3 regions of the Cytobacillus mangrovibacter genome follow, and region 1 is predicted to be linked to each of the others. Evidence: riboswitches for the same ligand, from Rfam matches in the RefSeq annotation. Region 1 holds a riboswitch; each other region holds the start of a gene.

Region 1 (10,223 bases):
ATTCCTGATTTCACAATCTCCTGTGCAGGTTTTCCAGCAATCGAACTTCCCAAATATTGAATCGTTCCATTCTTTGGTTTAAGAAGTCCAGACAAGGTCTTCAGAAGAGTACTTTTTCCCGCTCCATTCGCTCCAATCAGAGTGACAATTTCCCCTTCATTTACCTCTAAGGAAACCCCTTTAAGTGCATGTATGTTTCCATAATAAACATTCATTTGATCGACGTTAAGCATGGTCGTTCGGAACCTCCTCTCCTAAGTACGCCTCGATGACTTTCGGATGATTACGAATTTCTTCTGGTGAACCTTTTGCAATAAGCTGTCCATGATCTAATACATAAATTCTTTCACAAATCCCCATGACTAAATTCATATCATGTTCAATTAATAAAATGGTCAAATCAAACTTATTTCGAACAAAGGCGATTAATTCCATTAGCTCCTTCGTTTCTTGCGGATTCATCCCAGCTGCTGGTTCATCAAGCAATAATAGACGTGGCCCAGCTGCTAAAGCTCTTGCAATTTCTAATCTTCTTTGCTGACCATACGGTAAATTTTTTGCTACTTCATCTTTGTATTGATCAAGATTAAAAATCTTAAGAAACTCTATAGATTTTTCTTCCATCTCTTTCTCCCCAGAAATATGTGAAGGCAGACGCAAAATAGAACTTAAAATAGAATGCTTTGCTAAAGAATGATAAGCTACTTTTACATTATCCACTACAGACAGTTCATTGAATAATCGAATATTTTGGAATGTACGGCTGATCCCTCTCCGTGTAACCTGATAAGGGGCTAGTCCATTCAGTTTTTTTCCTTCAAATTCAATACTTCCTTCGGTAGGTACATAAACACCTGTTAGTAAGTTAAAACATGTTGTTTTCCCAGCTCCGTTTGGTCCAATGAGCCCAATAAGCTCTCCCTGATGGATTTCCATATTTAAATCCGAAACAGCCTTAAGTCCTCCAAACTGGATGCCGGTATTACGAACCTGCAGTAAAGGCGTACTTCCCATACTAGTTACCCCCTTTCACACTCTTCACATTTTTCCACTTACCGAAGATATCTGTGATTTCTCGAGTCCCCATCAATCCTTGTGGACGATATAGCATAACGATTACAAGCACAAGGCTATAGATAATCATTCGCGTCTCAGGATAATCCTGTAAGAAGGTTGAAACGAGTGTAAGAAGGATAGCGGATATAACAGCACCAGAAAGACTGCCAAGCCCACCCAAAACAACAAAAATTAAAATATCAAATGATTTAAGGAAGCCAAAGTTTGTTGGCTGTATAATATAGAAGTTATGTGCATATAATCCGCCTGCAACCCCTGCAAAGAAGGAACCTAAGGCAAAAGCGATTACCTTATAATAAACAGTGTTAATTCCCATCGCATCTGCCGCAATTTCGTTTTCTCTAACGGAAATACATGCACGTCCATGTCTTGAATTTGTAAAGTTCATAATAACGACGATCGTAATAAATAGGCAAATGAAAGTGTACGTCCAATTCGTTAAGTGGGAAACTTGCATCCCTGCCGCTCCACCTACATAATCAATATTTAAGAATACGATCCGGATAATTTCTGCAAATCCTAAAGTAGCAATCGCCAGGTAATCCCCTTTTAAGCGAAGACTTGGAATCCCGACAATAAGACCAGCTAAAGCGGCTACAATCCCACCAACTAATATAGCAATTGGTAATGGCAGCTGTAATTTCATAGTGAATATAGCCGAAATATAAGCCCCTACTGCTAAAAACCCAGCATGTCCAATCGAGAACTGGCCCGTAATTCCGATGACTAGATGAAGACTGACTGCTAAGATGATATTAATGCCAATAAAAATGAGCGTATTAGAATAGAATTGATTTAAGATACCGGCGTTGATGAGAAGTTGAACCGTTCCATAAAGTACAATTGATAAAATTAAAAAGAGCCAAAATCCTTTTACCTTTTTCATAGACTTCCCACCTACACTTTCTCTCTAGCATTTTTACCGAAGATGCCCGACGGTCTGAATAAAAGAATTAATATAAGAATAATAAAGGCTGCCGCATCTCTCCATAGAGAGTAGCCTAATGCACTTACCACTGTTTCCACAACTCCAAGTACGAGACCTCCGACCATTGCACCTGGAATAATTCCGATTCCGCCTAAAACAGCCGCAACAAACGCCTTTAAGCCAGGGATAACTCCCATAAGTGGTTCAATTTTTGTATAATACACACCAAAGAATACACCTGCCGCTCCTGCTAAAGCTGAACCAATAGCAAATGTTGCAGAAATGGTTGTATTTACATTGATCCCCATTAAACGGGCAGCATCCATATCATGGGAAACAGCACGCATAGCCTTTCCAATCTTTGTTTGATGAACAATAAATTGTAGAAGGATCATTAGAATAATTGAGACAGAAAGAATTAAAATGGATTGACTGCTTATTTGTGCTCCAAAGAAGTCAAATGTTTTATTAGATAATACATTTGGATAAGCTTCAGGTTGTGCACCTCTAAAATAAATAACTACATATTGTATGAGAAGAGATAAACCAATTGCCGTGATTAATGCAGCAATCCGAGTGGCATTTCGAAGTCGTCGATAAGCAATCCGCTCAATCAGTACACCAAATAGAGCACAGACAACCATTGCCAGCAATAATGCAGGAAAGAAGCCTAGGCCCCAACCTGAGATGGCATAAAAACCGACAAAAGCACCAATCATAAAAACTTCGCCATGAGCAAAGTTAATTAATTTAATTATTCCATAAACCATCGTATATCCTAGCGCGATCAATGCATAGATACTGCCGAGTGAAATACCGTTTATTAATTGCTGTATCCATTCCATGAATTTTCACTCCCTCAACTAAAATGCGAAAAAAGCTTACACTCCAAAAACTTACATTTTTTGCACCCTTTTCAATAGAAATGGGAGGATAGATTATCCCCCCATTTCTCCAGCTTCTCTTAAGGATTAACCTTAGATTTGAAGACTTGCTTCCCATCTTTATGTTCTAAAACAGTCGCTGATTTAATTGGGTTGTGTAGTTCGTCAACAGTAACAATACCAGTTACAAGCGCTAAATCTTTAGTAGCTGCTAGAGCATCCTTAATTTTCGTTGCATCCGATGTACTGCCAGCACGCTTCATTGCATCTGCTAAGAAGTAAACTGAATCATAGCCAAGTGCATTAAATGCATCAGGCGACTTTCCATCATACTTTTCAGAGAAACTAGTTACAAATTTTTGAATCGTTTCATCTGGATCTTGTGCTGAGTAATGATTTGTTAAGAATGTGTTATTTAAAGCATCTGCACCAGCTAAATCAACAAGAATTGGTGAATCCCAACCATCAGCTCCCATAAATGGAACATCAATACCCATTTCACGAGCTTGCTTAATAATTAAGCCTACTTCTTCATAATAACCAGGGATAAAGATAAACTCTGGATTTGCAGATTTAATACGTGTTAATGTCGAACGGAAGTCCGTATCTTTTGCCACATAAGATTCTTCTGATACAACTTTTCCACCTGCACCTTCAAACGTTTCCTTAAATGAAGCTGCAAGGCCTTTTGCATAGTCACTCGCATTATCTGCATAGATAGCTGCATTTTTCACTTTTAAATCTCCAGAAGCGAAATTAGCTGCAACTGTTCCTTGGAATGGGTCAATGAAAGAAGTACGGAAAACAAATTCATTCACATCTCCATTTGTTCCAACTGTTACGTTCGGGCTCGTACCAGATGGTGATAATAGAATCGTTTTATTAGAATTAGCAATTTCAGCCTGTGCTACTGAATTTCCACTAGTAGCCGCACCAATAATAGCCGTTACTTTATCTTGGTTTGTTAATTTAATCGCTGCGTTCGTTGCTTCTGCAGCATCAGATTTATTATCTACTTTGATAATTTCGATTTTCTTTCCATCTACTCCGCCACTATTGTTGATTTCTTCAACAGCAAGCTCAATCCCTGCCGCTATCCCTTGTCCATATGAAGCAACAGGACCTGAAAGCTCAAGGTTCGCACCTATTTTAATGGTATCTCCACCACTAGAACCTTTTGAGCCTTCTGTACCAGCTTTTTCCCCACCGCCGCAGCCAGCTAATAATCCAGCTGCCAATGTTGAAGCCATAAGTACTGAAGTAATCTTTTTCTTAAAAAACATCCCTAATCCCCCTTTGTCTGATTGTTCCGATAATTAAAAGCGTAATCTTGCATTTGTATCTGGTTATACGCAGGCCCACACTCTCTCATAACCTTTTCAAATAGCCCGACCATACTCCTAACTTTCTGAAACAAAATGTAAAATATGATATTTTCTAACTACTTGCTCTAATCTAAAAATAGTATAATATTTTTAGAGTTATCTGTCAAAACAATATTTTAGCAAGATTATAATTTTTCAAAATATTTATTCTTTACAATTACATTAGAATTATTTTTTCTTCTATTATTTTTTTACTATCAAAACATTTGAAAAGGCTCTCTCAACATGAGAAAGCCTTTTCCTTTATATTATTTATGTCTCCTGCCAGTCCACTTTTGAAATTCTGCCAGCTATTATAGCAAAAAGAATAAGTAGAAGTGCAACTGCTAAGAGAGCAAGAACCGTACTGCCCGTAAATCCAATCACTAAATAGCCAATTCCTGCAATTATAGCTGAGGTCACAGCATATGGAATCTGCGTCATTACATGATCCATCAAATTACATCCTGCACCAGTCGCTGAAAGGATGGTTGTATCGGATATCGGTGAACAATGGTCACCAAATACAGCACCAGCTAACACGGCTGCTAAAGCCGGCAATAAGAGACTTACATCTGTTGCGGCTGCAATATCCCCAGCAATCGGAAGGAGTATTCCAAAAGAGCCCCATGATGTTCCTGTACTGAATGCCATAATACAAGCGATAACAAAAAGGATAAACGGCAGAAATGAAGAATTTAAATTTGTGCTATCTGCAATGCCAGCTAAATACTTTCCTGTTTCTAAACGTCCGATTAAATCAGCAATAGCCCAAGCAAATAAAAGGATATACACAGCTGGAAGCATCGACTTTGTCCCTGCCCAAACTCCTTTTCCTAAGACATTCCCGTTTACAGCTTTTAATATAACCACTTGACGGATAAAAAAGCCTAAAGTTACGATTAACCCGAGAAGCCCGCCTAGAATCAATGACTTGGTAACATCCGTATATTCAAAAATAGCTAGGATCGTTTTTTCCTCAGCCGCTTCATAGCCTGTCCAAAGCATTGTCCCAACTGTTCCAACAATTAGGGCAACAATCGGCCATACTAAATCCCCAACAGTTCCTTTTGAACTAGTCGGCAAATCCTCTTTCAATTCTCCTGCAGCTGGCTTTGAAGGATCTGTAACCAGTCCTTCCTTTACAGCACGCAGTTCATGCACTCTCATCGGTCCAATTTCCACATTTCTGAAAGCAACAATGAACACCATTGCCAAAGTGGCCCAAACATATAAGTTCATCGGAATTATTTGCATAAATGCAGAGAATGCGGAGTAATCTGTTATATTATGTGTTGCTAGAATCGTTCCGATTAACGCAATGATTGAAGCACCCCAGCTAGACACAGGTGAAACAACACATATAGGTGCTGAAGTTGAATCAATCAAATAAGCTAACTTCGCTCTTGATACCTTCTGACGATCAGTGATTGGCTTTGAGATTTGACCAACTGCAAGCGCATTAAAATAATCATCGATAAAAATGATAATACCTAAGACGGCTGTAACGATTTGTGCACCTATTCGGGATTTCACTCGCTTGATTGCCCATTCACCAAACGCTCGGCTTCCCCCAGAAATAGAAATAAAAGATGTAATAATCCCTAGTATGATTAAGAATAAAAGGATATAAATATTCGAGTAATTCATTTCCCCATCTGATACAAAGATGCCTTTTACCGAATCATAGATGGTACTTATGGTGCCTGTTATACTAAACTCTGCTAGTAATAGAGAGGCTGATACGATTCCTACACCTAAGGATATCAAAACCTTCCGTGTAAATATGACCATGATAATCGCCAAAAATGGCGGGATTAGTGAAAAAATGGTATTTTCCATTTTTGTTCCTCCTCTTAATTAGTATGAGATATACGTTTGAATACTAATCCTTTATTTAGAGGGAATTGATAATAATAGAAGAAAAATAAAAAAAGAATAACGATAGAGATTGTCTACCATTACTCTTTATTAAGTAATTAGATTCTCCATCACGTCCTGTAGCTCCCCAATATGAAGGAAATCAAGCACTTGGCCTCCATAATGATAGTGTTACCCTTATTCAAAGTAACCCCAACAAATTATTGTTGACACAATTCATTTGCTTCGGCAAAATTCCCTTTTAGCTGTAATCACTGTTGTCATCCTCACACAGCTTACTCTTGAATTCCGCGCCTCTACCCCATCGGATATGATAAGGTTTATTTAATTGTATATTACTATATCAGAATAACAGAATGCTGATAAGCTATTGTCATTAAGTATAATAAATACTTTTTATGAAGTTCCTCTTTATTATTGACAATTCTTGTTAACATTTCTGCTATCTAAAAAGTTGTGTCACAAGCAGTCACAACAATATTTAACTCTATTTTCAAGTCTAACTCATATGGCTCTACCTGTTCACCATCATGCTCCATAATTCGAATAATAGGCCGGTCACCTAGACCTGTATTTTGCCCAGAAACAATTCCCTTTCGGCCATCACTCAGTTCAACTGTTATCCCAACCGGGTAAATAGCAACAGCATAGCGGAAAGCTTCAACAACTTGCTTCTCAAACAATGTTCCTGAACCTGCATAAAGAATCTCTAATCCTTCATGCGGAAGCATCGCTTTCCGATACACACGATTGGAAGTTACCGCATCAAATACATCCGCCACAGCTATGATTTTTCCGAAATAATGAATATCCTTTCCTGAAATCCCTCTTGGATATCCTGATCCATTAATCCGTTCATGGTGCTGATAGGCACAATGAGCAACCAATAAGGGAATCGTTTGTACCTTCCTCAATATTTGAAAACCTGCCTCAGCATGTTCTTTTATCGCAATATACTCTTCTTCCGTTAATCTTCCCGGCTTTAACAATACATCTAAAGGTACTTTCAACTTTCCAATATCATGAAAAATGGCTCCTAAACCAAGGGTTTCAAGCTCCTTTGGTGAAAGCTTCAGCTCCATTCCGATCGCTAAAGAATAGAGCGTCACATTTAAGGAATGGGTAAATATATAATTATCGTAGGAAAAAGCATCAGAAAGCAGATTTATTAATTCCTTATCCTCCGCTAATTCAGCCATTAAAAAACGGATCAATTCTGATAGACGCCTCGAAGCTTTTTCAACAACGAAAGAATTGGTTAAGTTAGCATCCTTTTGAATTTCAAGGAAAATCGAATTAATTGTTTGAATCGCTTCCCTGCGAACTGGATCTGAAAGAGTGCTCTTGTATTGAATATCTTCTGTTTGATTATCTTTTATAAAGATATAACTAATACCCAAAGCTTGAAGACGCTGAATCATTCCTTCCTTCAGCACTACACCTTCGTTTAGTAATATTTGTCCTGTTTCATTATAAATAGCTCTAGCAAGAATTGTATCGACCTCTACAGATGTTGTTGTCACTAATCTCATAAATTACTCCTATACAATTTCCGTAGTTTTTTCATTTTCGTATTCATAAATAATCACCTTTATCCATCATACCTTTTTTCGCCAATAAGTGACAGATGCCACTGCCACTTTGTCGAAAAATATTGACAGTTTATTCATTTAAAGAATTTAGTAAGAATAAAAAAGGCAGCCGGAATGAACTTTCCGGCATGCCTTTTATATCATTTTAAGAAGGGCCTCTTTTCCTATCATACCTTTATGAATCCCTAACGATTCTGCTTCATAGGTAACAGATTCTAATGGTGCCTCCAGAAGCTGTTCGATCGTTTTTACACCCACAGCTCTGCCGGCAATTACTTTGCGATCCTTTAACTTCTCATTTAGCAACGCAACATCTAGGGCACCACACATGATATATCCTTTATCACTTGTTACAACAAGTAAATTGGTTTTTGGCAATTCCACCGAGACACACAGGAATGTATGGCCCTTTATATCAATCGGCTTTAAATCAATCATGATCTTACACTCCTTTCCTACCCACTACAAACTATGCTAGTGACTAAAAAAGCGTGTAATATCACCAAGCCTACTTTTATATTTCAAGTATCATATTCGTTGGCCCTACATGGATAGGCATTAAAACAATTCCAATTGTCTAGGGGCAAGATCGGTATATTCAAGATTCAACATTTGGATAAGTTGCTTGGCATTATCAGCAGCATCTCCGCCAGAATTATTGTTAAAAACTACATACACCTTCTTACATGCTTCATCTAACTTCTTCAAGTACTCTGCCCACTCAGCAAGCTCCTTGTCATTGTATCTATAAAGATAACGCACTTCTCTCCAGTTAGGGGCATTCTTCTTTTGCCAGCCATGTACATTCCGCCCATGAAATCTTACTAATACCTTTTCCGTATTGGCTGGTTCAAGCACAATCGGTATCGAACCTGCTCCTGCCTGCGGCTCATCACAAATAGTATGAATCCAGCCTTCATCCTTTATAAATTGGATCGTTTTTTCCTTATACTCTGGTTTATACCATGACTGGTGGCGGAATTCTATCGCACAAGGAAGTTCTCCCATTTGCTCCTTACACCAACGCAAATAATCTACATTCTTTCTTCTACAATCAAACCAAGGCGGAAATTGAAAAAGAACCATCGCCAACTTATTTTGATATGGTTCCAATGAATCCTTACATGCAGCAAACATCTCACCTTTATCTTTATAAGGGATCTCTCCTCTTTCATGACCTGTCATTCCCTGATAAGCCTTCACTATAAATTGAAAATTATCTGGAGTCTGCTCTACCCAGCTTTCTGCATTTTGTTTTGACTGGACTGCATAAAAGGAGGCATCTACTTCAACAGTTGGAAAATGACTAGCATATGTCATTAATTTATTCCGTTTAGCATCGGGATGAGTATAAAGGGTATGATGGTCCCCCCATCCAGTTACTCCAATTAATATCATGAAACACACCTCTATTTGGAAGGTTTACATTTATATTGTAACAAGAAAAAGGCCATTAGCCAAAAGAGGAATGGACTTATTGTATGTACAAGCGCATGAGGCAAAGACTATGTGAATTTGCAGTATTCCATGGAATATATCTGCTACGGGAAAGGAACAATTGTGGGCTTGGAAATAAAACTGTTTCATTGAAAACGTCTATGGGACATAGGCCGGGGGCGGGGAAAGATAATTGTCTCATAGAACACAACTATGGGACATGACAAGGGGATTGGTAATAAAATTGTCGCATAAAACAAATCTATGGGACATAAACCGAGGCGTGAAAAGAAAATTGTCCCATAGAGTAGATCTATGGGACAACAACTGGTGATATAGCAAGGAAACTGTCCTTGACAGTGTTTACAGCATTTTAACCGATGCTGCCTTCCATCTCGAATTTGATTAATCTATTCATCTCAACCGCATATTCCATCGGAAGTTCTTTAGTAAATGGCTCGATGAAGCCCATGACGATCATTTCAGTAGCTTCTTGTTCAGAGATTCCACGACTCATTAGATAGAATAATTGCTCTTCTGATACCTTTGAAACCTTCGCTTCATGCTCTAATGAGATATTATCGTTCATGATTTCATTATATGGAATCGTATCTGAAGTTGATTGATTATCCATGATTAATGTATCACATTCAATGTTTGCACGTGCACCATCTGCTTTACGGCCAAATTGGACGATTCCGCGGTATGTTACTTTCCCGCCGTGCTTAGAAATTGATTTAGATACAATCGTAGAAGACGTATTTGGTGCAAGGTGAATCATTTTTGCTCCAGCATCCTGGTGCTGACCTTTACCTGCAATTGCAATCGATAAAGTCATTCCACGTGCGCCTTCTCCTTTTAAAATAACCGCTGGATATTTCATTGTTAATTTCGATCCGATATTTCCGTCAATCCATTCCATTGTTGCATTGGCTTCACAAACAGCACGTTTTGTAACAAGGTTATATACGTTGTTTGCCCAGTTTTGGATCGTTGTGTAACGGCAATAAGCATCTTTTTTAATAACAATTTCAACAACCGCACTATGCAATGAGTTTGT
Region 2 (10,223 bases), on a different contig from region 1:
ACAATTTTTTCAGCTAAAGGACCTTCGTATTCTCCACTTTCGACGAGTGGAACAAACTTAGGACAAGCAAGGCCATGAACGACTGTTCGTCTGTTTATTTGCTTAAGCGCTGTCTCATAAGCCCGACTTTTAATGGTGCCATCTGTTCCGATCACACCAATCCTATGACTTCCTGTCTTTTTAATCGCTGCTCTCGCTCCAGGAGAAATAACGCCAAGAACAGGGATGGATAACTCGTTACGGATTTCATCAAGCACAACAGCTGTTGCCGTATTACATGCAATAATAAGCATTTTTATATCTTTCGATAACAGAAATTTAGACATTTCCCAAGTGAAAGCCTTTACTTCTTCTGCAGGCCTTGGTCCATACGGGCAACGTGCTGTGTCACCTAAATAAATAATATTTTCATTCGGGAGCTGGCGCATCACTTCTTTAGCAACTGTTAGCCCGCCAACACCAGAATCAATGATACCAATTGGTTGTTTCAATCATACCGCCTCATTCTACGCGCATATCTTGGTGTAATTTTATTAAACTCTTTTCTAAGAGTTGAACTTCTTCATTCGAAAAGTTAATTAGCACTTCTTTTAAATATAATTGCCGCTTCCTGATAACCTCATCAATGATCCGTCCACCTTCTTCAAGGAGATGGATACGTACAACTCTTCGATCATTCGGGTCTTTCACCCGCTTAACAAGCGTATTCTTTTCCATGCGATCAACAAGATCAGTCGTTGTGCTAAATGCTAAAAACATTTTATTAGATAGTTCACCTATTGTCATGTCCCCATCTTCAAAAAGCCATTGAAGCGCAACAAATTGGGGTGGGGTAATTTTATAATTACTTAAAATCTCCCGGCCCTTTTGCTTAATAATACCGGATATGTACCTTAATTCCTTTTCAATTACCGCCACCGTATCCGCTTCTTCATTTATTTTCACATCTTCAAGTTCCACTCGAAACAACTCCCATTATACTTTTCTTTTCAGACATAAAAAATGAATACTAGCACTACTTCCCTTTTCCACTTATTTTCACCCTTTTCCGACTAAATTTCAAGAAGAAATCAGTGTAAAAAAAAGACTGCCCTACAATAATTATAACCGGCATCCCAAAAATGGAGTGCCGGTCTTAATTAAAGTTCTAGCTCTCCCATTCGAAGGAGCTCTACAACAGCTTGTGATCGCCCCTTAACACCAAGCTTTTGCATGGCATTCGAAATGTGGTTCCGAACTGTTTTTTCGCTTATAAACAATTCACCAGCGATTTCCCTTGTTGTTTTATCTTGTACTAACAGTTCGAATACTTCTCTTTCTCGTTTGGTGAGTAACGGCTTGTGAGTATATTCGTTCTCCTTCAAGTATTGTAACCCTCCTTGCCTTTCGCCAGCTATGAACCTTGGAGTGGGTATATATTTAGTCACCATATCATATGTGAAAGAAAGGTCTGAAGTGACTGCAATCCTATTGGAAGAACGTTTTATTTTTGAAAATGTGCTTTTTTTGCTTTATACATTTATATTTTCATGTGTTTGAAGTAAATTTCGCTTATCTTCCGTCCAAGGGACCCCTTTTCCTGTCTTTTTTGATATTTGTACCATTGTCCCTCTGCCAGTAAAGCAGATGGAGCCATCTTCTCTTCTTCCCATATAATGAATATCTACAGAAGATGTGCCAACTTTATTTGCCTTCACGTAAATTTTTAACTCTTCATCAAAGAATACTTGCTGCAGGAAATCACATTGAAGGTCTGCAACAACTGGAATCGTTTCATTTGAAGGCTTTACCCATTCTTGCATAAATCCTTTATATTTAAAAAATTCAATTCTTGCCATCTCAAAATACGTAAAGGGAACTGTATTATTTAAATGGCCAAACATATCCGTTTCCGAAAAGCGAACTTTAATTGGATAATAGAAATTAAAATCCTTTTCCCATTCTGTCATTTCTGTAATGTAATTTATTTTTGACATTTCCATACCTCCTGTATATATCAGTAAAAATTTATCTTTTTTTATTGAGCTGGTTTCGCAAATATTGATGTTAATTAAACAGTTGTGGTAGAGGTTGATTTTCGCTCCAGGTGGCTCGCTTTCCGCGGGGTGGGCGCTGAGCCTCCTCGGCGCGAGCGCCTGCGGGGTCTCAGCTGTCCCACTACTCCCGCTGGAGTCTCGCCACCTTCCGCTACAATCAACAATCTTTTTTGTCAAAAGTATAAATTTTTACAACCTATTCAAAAACAACAATCCTTTTGAAAAGAGCTTTTAAAAATGAATCGCTATTCACTCTATTTTAATTATAGATTAGTTTGAAAAATATGAAAAGTATCATTTACTCTATTGTATTTCCTTATCAAAAAACCCTCTTTTCCAGATTGGAGAAGAGGGCAAGTTCTGTTATTAAATTTGATCGCTTCCAAAGAAGTTCTTGAAAGATTGGAATGTGGCATCACGGTTTACTGCAGCAATTGAAGTGGTAATTGGAATGCCTTTAGGGCATGATTGAACACAGTTTTGAGAGTTTCCACACCCTTGCATGCCGCCATCTTCCATGAATGCATTTAGACGTTCTGCTTTATTCATAGCACCTGTTGGGTGGGCGTTGAATAAGCGTACTTGGTTAAATGCAGCCGGTCCAATAAAGTCCGATTTGCTATTTACGTTTGGACAAGCTTCTAAACAAACACCGCATGTCATACATTTCGATAATTCATATGCCCATTGACGCTTTGGTTCAGGCATACGAGGTCCAGGGCCAAGGTCATATGTACCATCAATTGGAATCCAAGCCTTTACCTTTTTCAAGGAATCAAACATACGGCTTCTATCAACCTGCAGATCACGAACAACAGGGAATGTGCGCATTGGTTCCAGGCGAATCGGCTGTTCTAATTGATCAACTAATGCTGTACAAGATTGGCGTGGTTTCCCATTAATAATCATCGAACAGGCACCGCACACTTCCTCTAGACAGTTCATATCCCAAGCGATTGGAGCTGTTTGTTTCCCGTTTACATCTACCGGATTCCTACGAATTTCCATTAGCGCAGAGATGACGTTCATATTTGGACGATACGCTAGTTCGAACTCTTCCTGATAAGGGGCAGAATCTGTATTATCTTGACGAGTTATTATAAAGCGAACTGTTTTTTTGTCACTCATCATTTACTCTCCCTTTCTATTAATGTTTTTTTGTATAGTCACGTTCACGTGGTTTGATCATTCCAGTATCAACCTCTTCATAGTGGAAGGCTGGCGCAGAGTTAGCATCAACGAACTTCGCCATCGTTGTTTTCAAGAACTCATCATCATTACGTTTAGGGAATTCTGGCTTATAATGAGCCCCACGGCTTTCATTTCGATTATAAGCACCAATTGTAATAACACGTGCCAATTGAAGCATATTTTGAAGCTGACGCGTAAAGAATGCGCCTTGGTTGCTCCATTTAGACGTATCATTTATATTAATATTTTGATAACGCTCTAAAAGCTCAACGATTTTTTCATCTGTCTTTAGAAGTCTGTCATTATGACGTACAACGGTAACATTATCTGTCATCCATTCGCCAAGCTCTTTATGAATGACATACGCATTTTCTGTTCCATTCATTGACATAATTTTATTCCATTTATCTTCTTCCTGTTTAACATGTCCATCAAATACAGTTGAAGAAACATCCTCAGCATGCTTGCTAAGGCCGCTAATATATTCCAAAGCCTTTGGACCGGCAACCATCCCGCCGTAAATCGCAGAAAGCAAGGAGTTCGCACCAAGACGGTTTGCACCATGCTGTGAATAATCACATTCCCCAGCAGCAAACAATCCTGGAATATTTGTCATTTGATCATAATCTACCCATAGTCCACCCATTGAATAGTGAACAGCCGGGAATATTTTCATTGGAAGCTTACGTGGATCATCCCCAGTAAACTTCTCATAAATTTCTATAATTCCACCTAATTTAACATCAAGCTCATGTGGATCTTTATGAGATAAATCTAGGTAAACCATGTTTTCCCCGTTGATTCCCAACTTCTCATTCACGCAGACATCAAAGATTTCTCTTGTTGCAATATCTCGTGGAACAAGGTTTCCATACGCTGGATACTTCTCTTCTAAGAAGTACCATGGCTTCCCATCCTTATATGTCCAAATACGGCCGCCCTCTCCACGAGCTGATTCACTCATTAGACGAAGCTTGTCATCTCCAGGAATAGCTGTTGGATGGATTTGGATGAACTCACCATTCGCATAGTAAACACCCTGCTGATACACGATTGAAGCTGCAGAACCTGTGTTAATTACGGAGTTTGTGGATTTACCAAAGATAATACCAGGTCCACCTGTTGCCATAATAACAGCATCAGCTGCAAATGATTTAATTTCCATTGAAGTTAAGTTTTGTGCAACAACTCCACGGCAAATGCCTTCTTCATCAATAACAGAACCCAGGAATTCCCAGCCTTCATATTTAGTAACTAAACCTGCAACTTCATGACGGCGCACCTGCTCATCCAATGCATAAAGCAATTGCTGACCTGTAGTTGCACCCGCAAAAGCCGTACGATGATGCTGTGTACCTCCGAAACGGCGGAAGTCAAGCAATCCTTCTGGCGTACGGTTAAACATAACACCCATACGATCCAATAAATGAATAATTCCTGGTGCAGCCTCAGCCATTGCTTTAACTGGCGGCTGATTTGCTAGGAAGTCCCCACCATAAATAGTATCGTCAAAGTGAATCCAAGGAGAATCTCCTTCACCTTTTGTATTTACCGCTCCGTTAATACCGCCTTGAGCACAAACAGAATGTGATCGTTTAACCGGTACTAATGAAAATAACTCAACCGGAGTTCCTGTTTCTGCCACCTTGATTGTTGCCATTAAGCCAGCTAAGCCGCCGCCGACAACGATAACCTTACCTTTACCCATTGTGACTCACTCCCTAATACTTAGTAAATCCGAATTAACACTATTAGATCCGAACAATTAATAGATTATTAAAATTAAATAAATGCTGTAAGCGCACGAATTCCTACAATAGAAAGGGCAACAAAGACACCAATGGTTACATATGTTGAAATTCGCTGTGAACGAGGTGTAATGGTAATTCCCCAGCTAACACAGAATGACCAAAGGCCATTAGAGAAATGGAAAATTGTAGAGATAACACCAAGTAAGTAGAACCAGAACATAAATGGATTCGAAAGGATATTCTCCATCATTTGAAAGTTAACGTCTGCGCCAAATGCTGCTTGAACGCGAGTTTGCCATACATGCCATGTGATAAATACTAGTGTAATAACACCCGATATACGTTGAATCATGAACATCCAGTTACGGAAAAAGCCAAATCTGCTCGTATTATTCTTAGCCGTAAAAGCAATGTAAAGGCCATAAATTGCATGAAATAATAAAGGCAAGAAAATTACAAAAGTCTCTAATAAAGTTCGGAACGGAAGATGTTCCATGAAACCTGCCGCTTTATTAAACGACTCTTCTCCTCCTGTTGCAAAATGATTCACTACTAGATGCTGAATTAAGAACAAGCCAACAGGAATGACACCAAGCAATGAATGCAGTCTGCGATTAAAAAACTCACGATTACCCGCCATGTTTTACCCCCCTAGTTTTTGAAGATGTTGAGGTTTCACTTTCCACTTTTATAAGCATTATGTATACAAATGTTCCACCTAAACATCACGATAAAAATAGTACTGCATATTCTTACAATTATGTGACATGTCCATTTTACTCCCAACATAATATAGCGTCAAGGAAACGATTACATAAAGTGTTCATAAAAGAGAAAATTATTAAAATATATTGGTATTACTTAAATAAAAGAAAAAACCTTATATTTCAATAGACTTCTAGGTTTTCCACATATACTAAAATAACAATAATTTCCTCTAAGAAAAATAACCTTTTTCCATGATTGGGTGACTAAAATTCAACAGTTTTGTATATAATAGAAGAATAATAGAAAGTGGGGAATACAGCTTGGGCGAATCAGCAATAGATGCAATTAAATATGAAAATACAACTGAATCAGTTCCACTATTTGGTTATGAACTTATTCGGGAAGTGCTTTTGCATGAACTATTAGGCAATGATACACCGGAAATCTTATACTGGGCAGGCAAAAGACTTGCTCGTAAATACCCAATGGACACTCTGAATGAAGTAGTTGAGTTTTTTCAGAAATCCGCTTGGGGAGATTTATCGATTGTGAAGGAATCCAAAAATGAAATGGAACTTGAATTGTTCAGCCCTATAATAAAAATGCGATGCAGTCAAAACAATCCATGTACTTTTCAACTGGAAGCTGGATTTATTGCCGAGCAAATAGAGAGTCAAAAAGAAGTCATTTGTGAAGCATTTGAGCACCCTAATAAAAAAAAGGGAAAGATCCATTTTACTGTTAAATGGGATAAGAAGGACAGTATTCTTCCATAAGTAACAAAGAAAAAAGCTTCAACCATATGATGGTTTGAAGCTTTTTTCTTTACCTTTAAGGTGTAACTAAGGTGCCCGAAAGTTTAAAAGCATGGTGCAGCACTTCAACTGCATGCAGCATTTTGGCATGTTCTACCACTGTGGATACTTTAATTTCGGAGGTGCTGACCATTTTCACTTCAATATCATTGGATGCTAATACCGCAAACATTTCAGCTGCGACCCCTGGATTGGATGCCATTCCTGAACCAACAATTGATACCTTAGCAAGTCCAGATTCTGACTCAATTCGTTCATAATTTAACTTTTCCTTGCTGTTCTCCAATACCTTGATTGTATCTTCCAGGTCTTCGTTTTTTATTGAAAAGGATAAATTGGTTAATTGATCTGCTAATATACTATGAATGATAATATCGACGTTAATATGACTTTCTGCTAGTTTTGAAAAAATAACAGAAAGACCTGTTAAGGAGTTCGGTAAACCGATAACAGTTACTCTTGTAATGTCCTCCTCAAAAGCCACTCCCCGCACAACTAAGTTTTGTTCCATTGTTACTTCCTCCTCGATAATCGTCCCAGCTTCTCTTTCAATACTAGAGCGGACTTCTAGCTGAATTTGATAATTTTTAGCAAACTCTACTGCCCTTGGGTGCAGAACTCCAGCACCTAAATGGGCTAGCTCCAGCATCTCATCATAAGATACCGCCAAAAGCTTTCTAGCATCTTTCACATAGCGCGGGTCTGTTGTAAATACACCAGTTACATCTGTGTATATTTCACATTTATCAGCTTGTAATGCTGCTGCTAATGCGACAGCCGTTGTGTCAGATCCACCTCGCCCCAAGGTTGAAATCGCCCCATCTTCTGTTATTCCTTGGAAGCCTGCTACAACAACAATCCTTCCCTGCTTTAACTCACTATCTATTCTTTCTGTATTCATGCCGATAATTCGTGCATTGCCATGAACGGGCTCTGTTATGATTCCAGCCTGCCATCCAGTAAGCGAAACAGCCGGATAGCCTCTATCAGCTAATGCCATGGCTACTAATGAAATCGTGATTTGTTCCCCTGTTGTTAAAAGCATGTCCATTTCTCTTCTATTTGGGCGTATGGATATTCCTTTTGCAAGGTCAACGAGATGGTCTGTTGATTTCCCCATTGCTGAAACAACTACGACTACATCGTTTCCTTTCTCCTTTTCTTCGATCACTCGAGTGGCTACATTTTGAATCTTCTCCGCGTCTCCAACGGATGTTCCACCAAATTTCTGCACGATTAATCCCATGATTTTCCCTCTTCCTACCCTTTTCGGTTAATCTTTTGAAGTCTCACGCAACCATTTTCAAGTGCACATCTGATTTTTAACACAAAAAAACAGCAACGAGAAACTATCTCATTGCTGTGGGATTAACGTACAAAAGAAGCATACGCACACACAGTGAGATAGCTCTCCAAGTCATTTTCAACTTGACAATCTTGCATTTATTCAATACAAAACCAGCAAAGAAAGTGATGAGACTTTCTTCACTTCGGCAAACATTCCCTTTCAAAGCTTTTCATTGAAGCTCATTCTTCTCCAAGCTTTTACTTTTGAAGTTCGCACCTCTACCTTCACTTTAGAGGAAGTTCAAAGGGTTGGTTCCTTTAAACTTACTTTAATACTATAAAGTGATATTTAATTTTTCAGTAATTATAGCATATTCATTTTTTTCAAACAATCTATTCCTGTAATTTTTTTATTAGTTCTTTTGCGACATTTAATGGAATCCCGATATTTGTGAACTCCTCAATAGGTGCATCCTTCATTTTCTTAATAGATCCAAACGTTTTTAATAGCTGCTTCTTCCTCTTTTCTCCAATTCCCGGGATATCATCAAGCACAGATTGAAATGCATTCTTCCCACGCAATTGTCGGTGGAAGGTGATGGCAAAGCGATGCACTTCATCTTGAATTCTTTGCAATAAATAGAACTCTTGGCTGTTTCTTGCAAGTGGAATCATTTCTAGTGGCTTCCCGTAGAGCAGCTGAGATGTCCGATGCTTTTCATCTTTTACAAGTCCAGATATAGGGATATCAAGACTCAGTTCATTCTCTAGTACATCTCTTACCGTTTCTACATGCCCTTTTCCCCCATCAATTATGATTAAATCCGGAAGAGGCAAACCTTCTTTTAGAACCCGAGTGTACCTCCTTCGGACAACCTCCCGCATAGAGTCATAATCATCAGGACCTTGTACAGATTTTATTTTATATTTGCGGTATTCCCTTTTCTCTGGTTTACCATCAATAAAGACAATCATCGCAGATACTGGATCCGTTCCTTGAATATTCGAGTTATCAAATGCTTCGATTCGATGGGGTGTATATATTCCAAGCTGCTGACCTAAATTTTCAATTGCTTTAATTGTTCTTTCTTCATCACGCTCGATTAAAGAAAACTTTTCCTGTAGAGCAATCTTTGCATTTTTATATGCCAGCTTAACGAGATCCTTTTTCTGTCCACGCTGAGGCTTTAGAACCTTTACCCCTAAGAATTCTTCAGCCATTTCAGCATTTACTGAATCAGGAACCAATATTTCACGCGGTTTAAAATGGTTTTCCTTTAAATAGAACTGGCCAAGAAAAGTCAATATTTCATCATCTGGCTCATCATGGATTGGAAACATCGATACATCACGCTCGATCAATTTCCCCTGTCTAATAAAGAAAACCTGCACACACATCCAACCCTTATCTACAGCATATCCAAATACATCCCGATCTGTTAAATCAGTTGAAGTGATCTTTTGCTTCTCCATTGTCGTATCAATATGGGCAATTTTGTCGCGAAACTCTTTTGCCCTTTCAAAATCTAGCTCTTCAGCCGCGGCTGTCATCTTTTCAGTTAAATCTTTCTTAATCTCCTTGTAACCTCCATTAAGAAAGCGAGTAATTTCATCAACCATTTTTTTATATTCCTGCTCACTTACATCGTTAACACAAGGGGCAAGACATTGTCCTAAGTGGTAGTAAAGACAAACACGATCAGGTAAGGTCGAACATTTTCTTAGTGGATAAATTTTGTCCAGCAGCTTTTTTGTCTCATTTGCAGCCTGCACATTGGGATAGGGTCCAAAATATTTCCCTTTATCTTTTTTTACTTTTCGCGTTGTGATTAGGCGCGGGTGCCTCTCTGCAGTTAACTTAATAAATGGATAGCTCTTATCATCCTTTAGCATAATATTGTACTTCGGATCATATTTTTTTATTAAATTCATTTCGAGAATTAAAGCTTCCATATTGGAGGAAGTAACAATGTACTCCAGGTCTTCAATTTCATTGACAAGCCTTAATGTTTTTCCATCATGTGAACCTGTAAAGTACGATCGGACTCTGTTTTTTAATACTTTTGCCTTACCAACATATATAATCGTCCCTTGACGATCCTTCATTAAATAACAGCCTGGCTGATCTGGCAAAAGCATGAGTTTATTTTTTATGATTTCATTCATGGATGTCACCTCCCTAAGCTCCACTCTATCCTATTTTGATCATACAAAAATCCCCGACTTAAATAAAGCCGAGGATTTCTTCAATTAGCTATTTTCTAATTAGGCATGTTTATTTAATAGTTCTGCAAGTGCTTCTTTTGGCTGGAAGCCAACAACTTTATCTACTACTTCGCCATCTTTAAAAACAAGTAAAGTAGGGATGCTCATTACACCATACTTTGCTGATGTTTCTTGGTTTTCATCTACATCAAGCTTTACAATCTTAACTT
Region 3 (10,223 bases), on a different contig from region 1:
AACCAAGTAAACCGATATTTTTTTTAAATGATGAGATTACCTCATTGAAATAAGGGTGTGTCATATCAACATTAATTTTCCCTGCGTAAATAAGACCAATCAGGTTTGACTTCTTCGTTGCCAATGTTCTAGCAGAAAAATTAGGCTCATACCCCATTTTCGTAATGATATCCATTACCTGCTTCTTCGTTTTCTCACTAACTCCTGCATAATTATTAATTACTTTTGAAACAGTGCCTTGGGAAACGCCTGCCATTTGTGCTATATCTTTAATAGTTAAATTCATCTCTAATCCCTTCTATTTCTCACAAAATAATTGATAATCATCGCTAGATACTAAGAGTTTAAACAGATCACAAAGATATTTTGTGAAAAGTTCCTATTTCACAGATCCTTCAGTAATACTCGAAATAAATAAACGGTTAAATAATAAGAATATAATTAAAAGAGGTACCGTTGCCCAAAATACACCAGATAAAATCATTCCAAAATCAACATTCTGTGTATTGCTCAATTGGGCTAGGGCTACTTGAATCGTATACTTTTCCGGATCTCTTAAGACAGTAAACTGCCAAAGGAACTCTCCCCATGCCGCAGAAAAGACGATAATTCCAAGTGTTGCAAATGCAGGAAGGATAATCGGAAGCACAATGCTTCGATAAATTTTAAAATTGGAACACCCATCTATTTTCGCCGCTTCAATTAACTCATCAGGTACAGATTCACTGATATATTGTCTCATTAGAAAAATACCGAGCGGATTTAGGAAGAATAATATCATCACACCTGGCAATGTATCGAGGAATCCTGCCTTCGAAATTAAGAAATACTGCGGGATTAGCCCTAATTGCGGTGGAATAATCATCGTTAAAAGGATTGCCGTGAAGAGGATATTTTTCCCTCGAAATTTAAATTTCGCAAAGGCAAATCCAGCTAATGAACTAATAAATAAAACGACAATGGTCACAACCGAACAAACAACAAAGGAGTTCCACATCGCTTGAAAGAAATCAATTTTATCCAGAACCTTCATAAAGTTATCAACTAACAAGCGTCCTGGCGTAACCGTCGGCGGAATGGAATTATAGGCGGAGCTAGGGCTCGTTGCCATGACAAACATCCAATAAAACGGAAACAATGAAAATAATGACACGATGGACAAAAGTACATAAATGAGGATTCTGCTAACAGGGGTGCTTCTTCTTTTTTCTACTTTACTCATGTGTTTTCACCCCTTTTCTTCCTGCCATTCCCTGCAATTAGCGATGTATTAATTACGGCAAATAAAGTAATCAGCACTAAAAGAATAATGGCCGTTGCAGATGCGGTACCAAAGGATTGCAATTTAAAGGCATCCCGATATAAATACATAACGATAGTCATGGCCTCATCTCTTGTAAATGCACTATTTCCTAGAAAAACAGTAGGTTCAGAGAATAGCTGCAATGCCCCAACGGTTGAAGTGAATACAGTTAAGATAATAAATGGTTTCAGCATCGGCATCGTTATGTAGATTAGCTGCTGAAATTTATTTGCCCCATCAATCGTAGCTGCTTCATACAAATCATTAGGAATGCTTTGAATACCGGCTAGATAAATAATTGTGTTATAGCCTACCCATCTCCAAAATACCATGATTGAAATAGCAATTTTCGTTCCCCATTCAGAGCTGCTCCAATTCACTGGATCAACCCCTGCCAAACTCAACAAATAATTGACCAAGGAAGAGTCGTGATCGCTAAACAGTACGCTGAAAATAAGGGCCACAGCAACCATAGATGTAATATACGGCATAAAAATGGTTACTCTGAAAAAGTTTTTAAATTTTAAAAAGGCTAGATTTAATAAAAAGGCAAAAATAATTCCGAAAACTAATTGTGGGGCGGTGCCCATAATTCCCATAACAATTGTATTATAAACCGATTTCCAAAATAGGGGATCAGTTAAGACAATTTCAAAGTTTGAGAGTCCAACAAATTTCATCGGACTTAACCCATTCCATTTTTGGAATCCTAAATAGATACTAAATAACGCTGGGTATAAACCAACAAGGGAAAAAATGATAAAGAAAGGCGCAATATATAGATAGCCCGAAATCATATCCTTTTTCTCCTCAGACCTATACCGCTTCTTTCTTATCTTTTTCTTCCTTGGTACTTGATGGACACCCACGTCTCCCTTCTTCTCCACCTTTTCCTTATTACTTTCAGGTTGCATTCTCACACCTCTTTTCCGATCAATAGGCGAAAAGTGGAGCCCACTCACTTTTAAGCTCCACATCCACCTCTAATAAACTAATAACCTATCGATTTAATAAATCCTTCGCTCGCTTAATAGCTGCTGTCCACTCTTTTTCCGGATCTGCCCCTTTAGACTGTACATTCTTTAAAGCATTCAACACTTCCTGGTAAACTGGAAAGTATTTTTCCCCTTTATAAATGGCACCATTGATATCTTGAGCGGCTTTCGCAAAGACAGGAGCTGTTGCCTGTCCGCCAAAGAACTCATCTTCATTCGTCTTAAATTCATCCATTTCATAAACAGATGGTGCAGATGGGAACAATCCCTTTTCCTGGAATGACTTCAATTGATTATCAGGAGAAACTAACCATTGGACAAATTCATACGCTTCCTTCGCATTCTTTGTTTCCTTTGGAATAGCGATAAAAGAGCCGCCCCAGTTTGCAGCAAATTCTGATGGCAATGTTGCCACTTTCCATTTACCGGTTGCTTCGGTTGCATTGCCTTCCATCCAGCCTTTCAACCAGCCTGCACCTAACTCTGCTGCGAATTCCCCTTTATTTACTGCATTGGCCCATTCAGGTGACCACATTTCGAATTTTCCTACAATGCCTAACTCATTTAATTTAACTGCATAGTCATAAGCATTTTTAACCGCATTTCCGTTCTCTTCAAGAATTAATTCTCCTTCAGGATTAAGGAAGGTTTCTTGTGCGGCATCTAAATAAGCCCTAAAGGCCATTTCAATACTATCAATAAAAGGTTTACCCGTTTGTTCCTTTACCTTTAAACCAGCTTCTTCAAATGCCTTTGGTGAATTAATTAAATTCGCTACTTCCTCTGGATCAGTCGGCAGACCTGCTTCTTCAAATACATCCACACGATAGTATAAAGCTTTCGGTCCAATATCCGTTGGTAAACCAATTAAGAAATCTCCATCATTGTTTTCACCAGTATTCCATTTCCAATCCAAGTATTGATCTTTAATATCCTTTGCACCAAGGTCATATAAGTTTTCAAAACGATCTTGTGCTACCTTAAAACGATCTAACTGGTCAATTTCTAACATCGAAATATCTGGGGCACCGCTTCCAGCTGATAATGCTGTAAATAGTGCATCATGGTGCTCCGCCGTTTCAGCTGCTCTTACTTTTATTTTGACATTCGGATTTTCTAGTTCGTATGCTTTAGCTAAATCTTCATATCCAGTAGCACCAAACGTCCAAAAATCCAAAGTAACTTGCTTATCTCCTTTTTCAACATCATCAGAAGACGACTTTTCATTATCATTACAGGCTGCTAATGTAAATGCTAGGGCTGTCGATAATCCTACCGCGACCAGTTTTTTCAAGCTTCTCACTTTTCATTCCCCCCACTTTTTTTTTAGCCATTAATTATTTTCCATTTAAATACTCCGCTGAAATAATTATTTTCCCTTTTTTTGTATCATTCACCTTCTTTTTTTGAAATTTGATTCTTAAAACTAAATTATTGCAAGATAACTCGGAAACCGATTTCTAAACTTCGGGAGAAATCTAGTCTTTTCTATGGAGGAAACCGCTTTCAATACAGATTATAAACCTAATATTCAGAAAAATCAATGATTTTATAGAAACCGGTTTCCATAATTTCTTTTAAAATTCTACAAAAAACTCCATTTGGCTCATGCTTTTCTCTCTGGTTTCCTCCATAAAAAAAAGCACGCTGGCTGCGTGCAATAGAATTAATTTGATAAATCGCAATCCTTTAACGGGATCCATTTTGTCTTTTTCGTAAATTTGTAACCAAGCCATAAAATAAGGAATAAAGGCAGTCCTATATAAGAAACCACTATACCGTTCCAATCAATATGATCCCCCATAAAGGCTGAATAGTTTTGTCCTAATACGACGAAGCCACAAACTGCGAAGGCGAAAATAGGGCCAAATGGAAATAACTTTGCTTTGTATGGTAAAAGGCTTAAGTCTTTTCCTTGGGCAACAAATGCCCGTCGGAATCGATAGTGACAAATGGCGATTCCAAGCCATGCAATAAATCCTGACATTCCTGAAGCATTTAGTAGCCAAACATAGACAGTGCCGTCACCAAATAATGAAGCCAAGAAAGCAAGTGTTCCGACTAATGATGTTGCAATCAAAGCATTTACAGGAACACCTCTTTTATTTAATTTTCCAAGAAACTTAGGTGCTTTTCCTTCACGTGCTAAATCCCAAAGCATACGTGTGGAAGCATACATTCCTGAGTTACCGGCAGATAGCACGGCTGTTAAGATCACTGCATTCATTACGGAAGCAGCAAAGGCAATTCCTGCCTTTTGGAAAACGATTGTGAATGGGCTAACCGTTACATCACTGCTTGCAAGATTCCCATTTGTATACGGAATAATTAAACTAATTACTAAAATTGCTAGCACATAGAATAAAAGGATGCGCCAAAATACTGATTTTACAGCCTTAGGAATTGATTTACCAGGATCCTCGGTTTCACCCGCTGCTACACCTAGCAACTCTGTGCCTTGGAAAGAGAAACCCGCTGCCATAAATATCCCAAGCATTGCCATAAAGCCACCATGGAACGGTGCATCTCCAACCGTAAAGTTCTTTAAGCCAATTACCTGACCACCCATGATTCCGAAAATCATTAAAGTACCAACAATAATGAAGATGATTACAGTAACGACTTTAATTAAGGAGAACCAATATTCTGCTTCACCAAAACCTTTTACAGATAGAAAATTTAATAAAAACATGATTACTAAGAAAAGCGCACTCCATATAATAGAAGGCGTATCTGGGAACCAAAATTTCATAATCATGGTAACAGCTGATAGTTCTGCTGCAATAGTTATCGCCCAGTTATACCAATAGTTCCAGCCAAGAGCAAATCCGAGTGACGGGTCAACAAACTTGGCGGCATATGTGCTAAAGCTCCCTGCAACAGGCATGTAGGCGCCCATTTCCGCAAGACTCGTCATTAAGAAATAGACCATAATCCCAATCACAAGATAGGAAAGGAGAGCTCCTCCGGGACCAGCAGAGTGGATTGCTCCGCCGCTGGCGAGAAAAAGGCCTGTTCCAATAGTTCCGCCTAAAGAAATCATGGTTAAGTGACGTGTTTTTAAACTGCGTTTTAAGCCGGTAGTTTCTTTATTGGAAGAAACTGTACCAGTGCTAAAATTATCTTTTCTTTCATCAAATGTTCTCATTGCTTTTACTCCTTTTCATCAGTTTTTCTAGCACATAGTCTTCAATGAAGACCCATTAGCTTTTCTAATTTGGAAGGAGTTTGGAATAAAAAATGTCACCGAAGTAGAATCAGGTGACATTATCAATAGCCCGCATCATACCTTCCGAAAGATAGCCCAACACGAATGGCTGGTAGGACCAATCGTGACAGTTCTGTTCCTATTTGGAGACAGCCCCAGCATGCTTAACCAGAGAGACAAGCACACTTCGGCAGCTTTTCCTTTCAAACGGAGTCAAGTGATGTCTCTGCATCTCGTCCGCCTTACTAATAAAAACTGCGACCTCTACCTCATCGGTTGATGAGGATTTATTATATTAAATTATTACGTTACTAACTTTATAATACTATTTTACAATAGTCAATATCTCGTTGTTTTACCCTATTCCGATATGCCGTTTTAATGGGGATAGTTATCATTTACCAATTAAATAGAATATAAAATAAAGCAAAATACTTTCTAAGTAAAATTTATTGTTAATGGTTGATCATTCTTCTACGTATAAAGCTTGAGCACTCGAATTAAGAAATTAAACATGTCCATTATCACTGTACCTGTCATCAAAGGAGGAAAAGCGGAAATTTCCATGGACTTCCTCCCCATTCCTAAGAGGAGTCTGGTATTAAGGGGAGAATAATCTAATATAGTGATAAAAGAATAAACTTATAGAAAGGTGTGACGAATTGAAAAGGCTATTTTTACCCTTACTTATCTTAATCTCGAGTGCATTATATATTTTTATCATTCCAGATGCGCCACTTCTTCTCAATCTTCCATTTAAGCTAATTCCGATGTGGTTAATCATTACTTATGCTTTTATACAATTTAGAGGAAAAGGCTCTAGCACTAGCTGGATTATTTTAACTGGATTAGTATTTTGTATGTTTGGGGATGGTTTACTTCATTGGTTCCTGATTGGGCTATCTGCCTTTTTAATAGGCCATATTTTTTATCTCATTGGATTTTTTAAGGAGTGGCAATTTTCCCTCATCCGCGTTTTATCGATTATTCCTATCGGTTTCTATGCTATCTTTATTGGTCATATTCTTACCGAATCTCTAATCGAAAATGGAAATAGCGCTTTATTCATTCCAGTTTGTTTATATACGATCATCATATCAACGATGGCCTGGTCTGCCATTATGACCGGCAATAAATGGGCAATTACAGGGAGTATCTTATTCGTTATCTCTGATTCGATCTTAGCGTGGAATCGGTTTGTTTCCGACATCCCTTATTCATCTGTCCTAATCATGACCACCTATTACACAGCCCAATTTTTTATAGCCCGTAGTTTAAAATTCTTTCAAAAGGGGTCTAATTCTTTATATTAGGCCTTTTCTCAATTAATTTAAGAGCAGTTGCTGCACGAAGTATATATTCCCCTTTTCACTCCTGCCATTAATGTAAACAGCCATCGGGTCAAACATCCAAAAAAAAATCAGAGCCTAAGCCCTGATTCATTTTTTCAAAGAAATAATAGACTGTTAAATCTTTGTTAGCACAATACCAACTAGCGCGGAAATAACCCCGATGACCTGATATATTCTGAGCCTTTCTTTATATAACCAACAGCTGCTGAGAACGACAACTAAACAACTTAAACTTACAATCGGGAAGACAATACTTGCTACTCCAGCGTTAAGAGCAAAAAAATAGCTGCTATAACCTATAACACTAATACATCCAATAATGGCACCAAATTTCAACTCTGTACGCTGCCATTTTTCCTTCATAATAATACTATTAATAATCAAATAAGTTGCACCGCCTCCATACATACAAACAAGCGTATTAATGGAATCAATATGTAAATGTGAAGATGTTTTCATAAGCACACCGAGTACACCAAACGATACAACCGATAATAAAATGCGGTACATCCACGGCCTATAATCCAATTTAACACCATTACCTGGTACATATTGGATGATAGCTGCAGAAGCAAGCATAATAATAATGCCACTCCACTGAATGAGCGTAATATGCTCGTGGAAAATAAGTGCCGCACTAAGTATAGGAATAACCGTATTTGTACTGATAAGTGGTGACGTTAAACTTGCAGGTCCCTTCTCAAACGCCTTTGACATTTGAATATTACCGTTTGCATTCAATATTCCGATGACCACACCTAGTACAATGGTTAATCCATTAAATGCTGCAAACCCTTCGACTGCTCCATAGCCAAGCATTAACAAGAATGCAATAAGATAAAAGAAAAATTGCATATGTACCTTTGATAGTCCTTTTCCTGACGTAACCTTAAAAATCAAATTATTAATCCCAAAGCAAAGCATCGTTAGAACGGCAGCTACAATCCACATTAAACAATCCTTCTCTCTCTTTAATAGAATCATTTTAATATAGATTTCAAGTACTTCAAATAGTTTTTATTATTATTTTTCTATTCATTTATATAACCTAATTCTTAGACAAAAACCTCCCTTCCATCAATGGCTTTGACGGAAGGGAGGTTTTTTTGGCGAACAATAGAATGATACATTGAGTTAACTGCTGTTTCACATGGAACATGTCAATTAATGACTTATTCATTATAATTCTTAGGCATACTAATCATCGATTTAAATAAGTCCCCATCGATTTGAATGATAAATTTCCCTTTCTGTATATCAATGAGGCTTTTCGCAATAGAAAGGCCCAACCCACTGCCTTGGCTAGATCTGGATTCATCGCCTCTTTTAAAGCGCTCCATTAATTCATCAGCTGAAATATTTAATTCATAAGCTGAAATATTCTTAAAGGTAATAAGGATTTCGTTTCCTAAATCTTCAATATTGATATACACCCTTGACCCTTTAAGAGCATACTTAAAGATATTAGATAATACGTTTTCAATAGACCTCCATAACAATTTCCCATCAGCTGTCACATAGACTTTATCATTTGGATGATTGAACCTAAATTCTAAACCCAGCTCTTCAATCTTTTCACTTACTTCTCCAAGCCCCTGTGCAATTAATGATACAATATCAATCTTCTCGAGTTGGACCGGAATATTTCCGCTGGAAGCCTTAGCAGCTTCAAATAAATCGTCTGTTAGGAACTTTAGTCTTTTAGACTTTTGATCCAGTACCTCGGTATATTCTGCTATCTTTGCCAGGTCCTTTTCATTTTTTAGTAAATCGACATATGTGATAATCGAAGTTAATGGTGTTCGAATGTCATGAGATACATTGGTGATGAGTTCTGTTTTTAACCGCTCACTTTTTAGTTCATTATCGACTGCATTTTTCAACCCATCGGTAATGCTGTTTATATTGGCAGCTAAGCTTGCAAACTCACCCTTTCCAACAATATCAATGCTGTGATGGATTTCTCCATTTTTTATTCTTTCTACTCCATCTTTTATTGCCTTAAAGGACTTAACTTTCTTTAAGGCAAACCAGGCAGCCGCCCCTATGGTTATCGGGAACATAAAAAAGGTTAAAGCAATCAATAGTGGATACCCAATAACAATCAGTACTGTCTTTACTCCAACATTTCCGCTATCATAAACATTTCTTACAAATTGGACAAGTCCTTTGAAAATTTGATAAATCAGAGAATGCTTAAAAAATGTTCGATTCTTAAAATGTCTCACCATTGATAAAATCAATGCAAAAAAGGCAGCTGAAAATGGAATTGTGATTGGAATGACCCATTGTATATTATGTGGCAGCTCCAAAAGATCAAGTAGAATAACCCAAAACGTTATAAGTCCTATACATAGCAAGATGTTCAGATCAATATATAACTTATCGACTGCATGCAAGTGCAGCTCTTCTTCCTTAAAGGACTTTCTCCCGCTTACAAATGCCAGGTAGAAAAGGGAAAGGATAAATCCTGCTGAAAATCCTAGTAAACGATAAAAACCCTTTGTGGCATTCACTTTATTTTCTTTCCACCCACTTATTTTAGAATCTAAAAACTTCTTTGAAAAAGCCATATAAATAGCATTATTTTCAGAGCTCATTTCATCCATTTGCATGGTAATCCAATTTAAGTACTTATTCTTTTCTACTTCCTTTGGATAAACATCACTTTTATATCCCTCAAACACCATGTAAGATGGATAGGCTTTAAATAGCTGTGTATCTTTCATTGTATTATTCGTAAATACATTTACACCGTCACTGACATAATACAATGGATCTTTAACCTCTTCGATATTGTTCATTAGGAAATGAAATTCTCTTAAATCCCTCTTTATCATTTGATCCTTTATTTGGGCAATTTTATCAGCATAATCCACTTTAAACTTCTCATAATTTTCCGCTTCACTTAAATTTGGATTATAACTTTTAGATTCATACTGATAATCTGAAAACAAGTTCTGTTCTTCCATTCTTAGTTCATCTTTATCGATTGTCTCGCCCTTTAAAATATTTTCTTCATTTTTATATTCTCCCAGCAGCCTCGTAAGATCACTTATGAGACTTTCACTTTCTCTCACGTAAGACTTGCTAAGGAAGTAATTATCTTCAAAAACGATTTCAATATCCCCATCATTCACGGAAACTAAATGAGCAATTGCCTGCATAATACCTGAAAAACATGCAAGCATGACCATAAAGACAATCAATTTTGTTGTTATTGAGTGGCTATATTTTCTCAACCTTATACCCAATTCCCCACACCACCTTTAAATATTTTGGCTCTTTCGGATTGATTTCTATTTTCTCTCTAATTTTTCTTATATGAACGGAAACTGTATTTTCCGGGCTAAAGGCCGTTTCAT

Evidence for each region. Region 1 has a riboswitch for lysine ahead of ACFYKT_RS09995 (Na+/H+ antiporter NhaC family protein). Riboswitches for the same ligand answer to the same signal wherever they lie in the genome.
Region 2: it holds a riboswitch for lysine, as region 1 does, so the genes downstream of both, ACFYKT_RS11410 (aspartate kinase) here and ACFYKT_RS09995 (Na+/H+ antiporter NhaC family protein) in region 1, are expected to answer to the same signal.
Region 3: it holds a riboswitch for lysine, as region 1 does, so the genes downstream of both, ACFYKT_RS15325 (amino acid permease) here and ACFYKT_RS09995 (Na+/H+ antiporter NhaC family protein) in region 1, are expected to answer to the same signal.

Annotation. Positions count from the first base shown of each region.
Region 1 covers NZ_JBIACJ010000004.1:296,748-306,970, reverse strand. Annotated here, with positions in the region: gene ACFYKT_RS10020 (ABC transporter ATP-binding protein) at 1-233, opposite strand, end outside; gene ACFYKT_RS10015 (ABC transporter ATP-binding protein) at 226-1,014, opposite strand; gene ACFYKT_RS10010 (branched-chain amino acid ABC transporter permease) at 1,016-1,963, opposite strand; gene ACFYKT_RS10005 (branched-chain amino acid ABC transporter permease) at 1,975-2,850, opposite strand; gene ACFYKT_RS10000 (ABC transporter substrate-binding protein) at 2,970-4,172, opposite strand; gene ACFYKT_RS09995 (Na+/H+ antiporter NhaC family protein) at 4,527-6,095, opposite strand; lysine riboswitch at 6,247-6,441, opposite strand; gene ACFYKT_RS09990 (HD-GYP domain-containing protein) at 6,581-7,666, opposite strand; gene ACFYKT_RS09985 (YunC family protein) at 7,862-8,164, opposite strand; gene ACFYKT_RS09980 (DUF72 domain-containing protein) at 8,285-9,124, opposite strand; gene sufB (Fe-S cluster assembly protein SufB) at 9,537-10,223, opposite strand, start outside.
Region 2 covers NZ_JBIACJ010000005.1:214,917-225,139, forward strand. Annotated here, with positions in the region: gene racE (glutamate racemase) at 1-491, opposite strand, end outside; gene ACFYKT_RS11375 (MarR family winged helix-turn-helix transcriptional regulator) at 502-960, opposite strand; gene ACFYKT_RS11380 (helix-turn-helix domain-containing protein) at 1,140-1,364, opposite strand; gene ACFYKT_RS11385 (acyl-CoA thioesterase) at 1,512-1,976, opposite strand; gene sdhB (succinate dehydrogenase iron-sulfur subunit) at 2,403-3,164, opposite strand; gene sdhA (succinate dehydrogenase flavoprotein subunit) at 3,184-4,935, opposite strand; gene ACFYKT_RS11400 (succinate dehydrogenase cytochrome b558 subunit) at 5,010-5,618, opposite strand; gene ACFYKT_RS11405 (YslB family protein) at 6,007-6,462, shown strand; gene ACFYKT_RS11410 (aspartate kinase) at 6,518-7,747, opposite strand; lysine riboswitch at 7,899-8,078, opposite strand; gene uvrC (excinuclease ABC subunit UvrC) at 8,182-9,954, opposite strand; gene trxA (thioredoxin) at 10,054-10,223, opposite strand, start outside.
Region 3 covers NZ_JBIACJ010000008.1:78,218-88,440, reverse strand. Annotated here, with positions in the region: gene ACFYKT_RS15345 (LacI family DNA-binding transcriptional regulator) at 1-286, opposite strand, end outside; gene ACFYKT_RS15340 (carbohydrate ABC transporter permease) at 380-1,222, opposite strand; gene ACFYKT_RS15335 (carbohydrate ABC transporter permease) at 1,219-2,217, opposite strand; gene ACFYKT_RS15330 (ABC transporter substrate-binding protein) at 2,303-3,601, opposite strand; gene ACFYKT_RS15325 (amino acid permease) at 3,965-5,446, opposite strand; lysine riboswitch at 5,591-5,781, opposite strand; gene ACFYKT_RS15320 (lysoplasmalogenase) at 6,169-6,819, shown strand; gene ACFYKT_RS15315 (DMT family transporter) at 6,973-7,809, opposite strand; gene ACFYKT_RS15310 (HAMP domain-containing sensor histidine kinase) at 8,031-10,112, opposite strand; gene ACFYKT_RS15305 (response regulator transcription factor) at 10,087-10,223, opposite strand, start outside.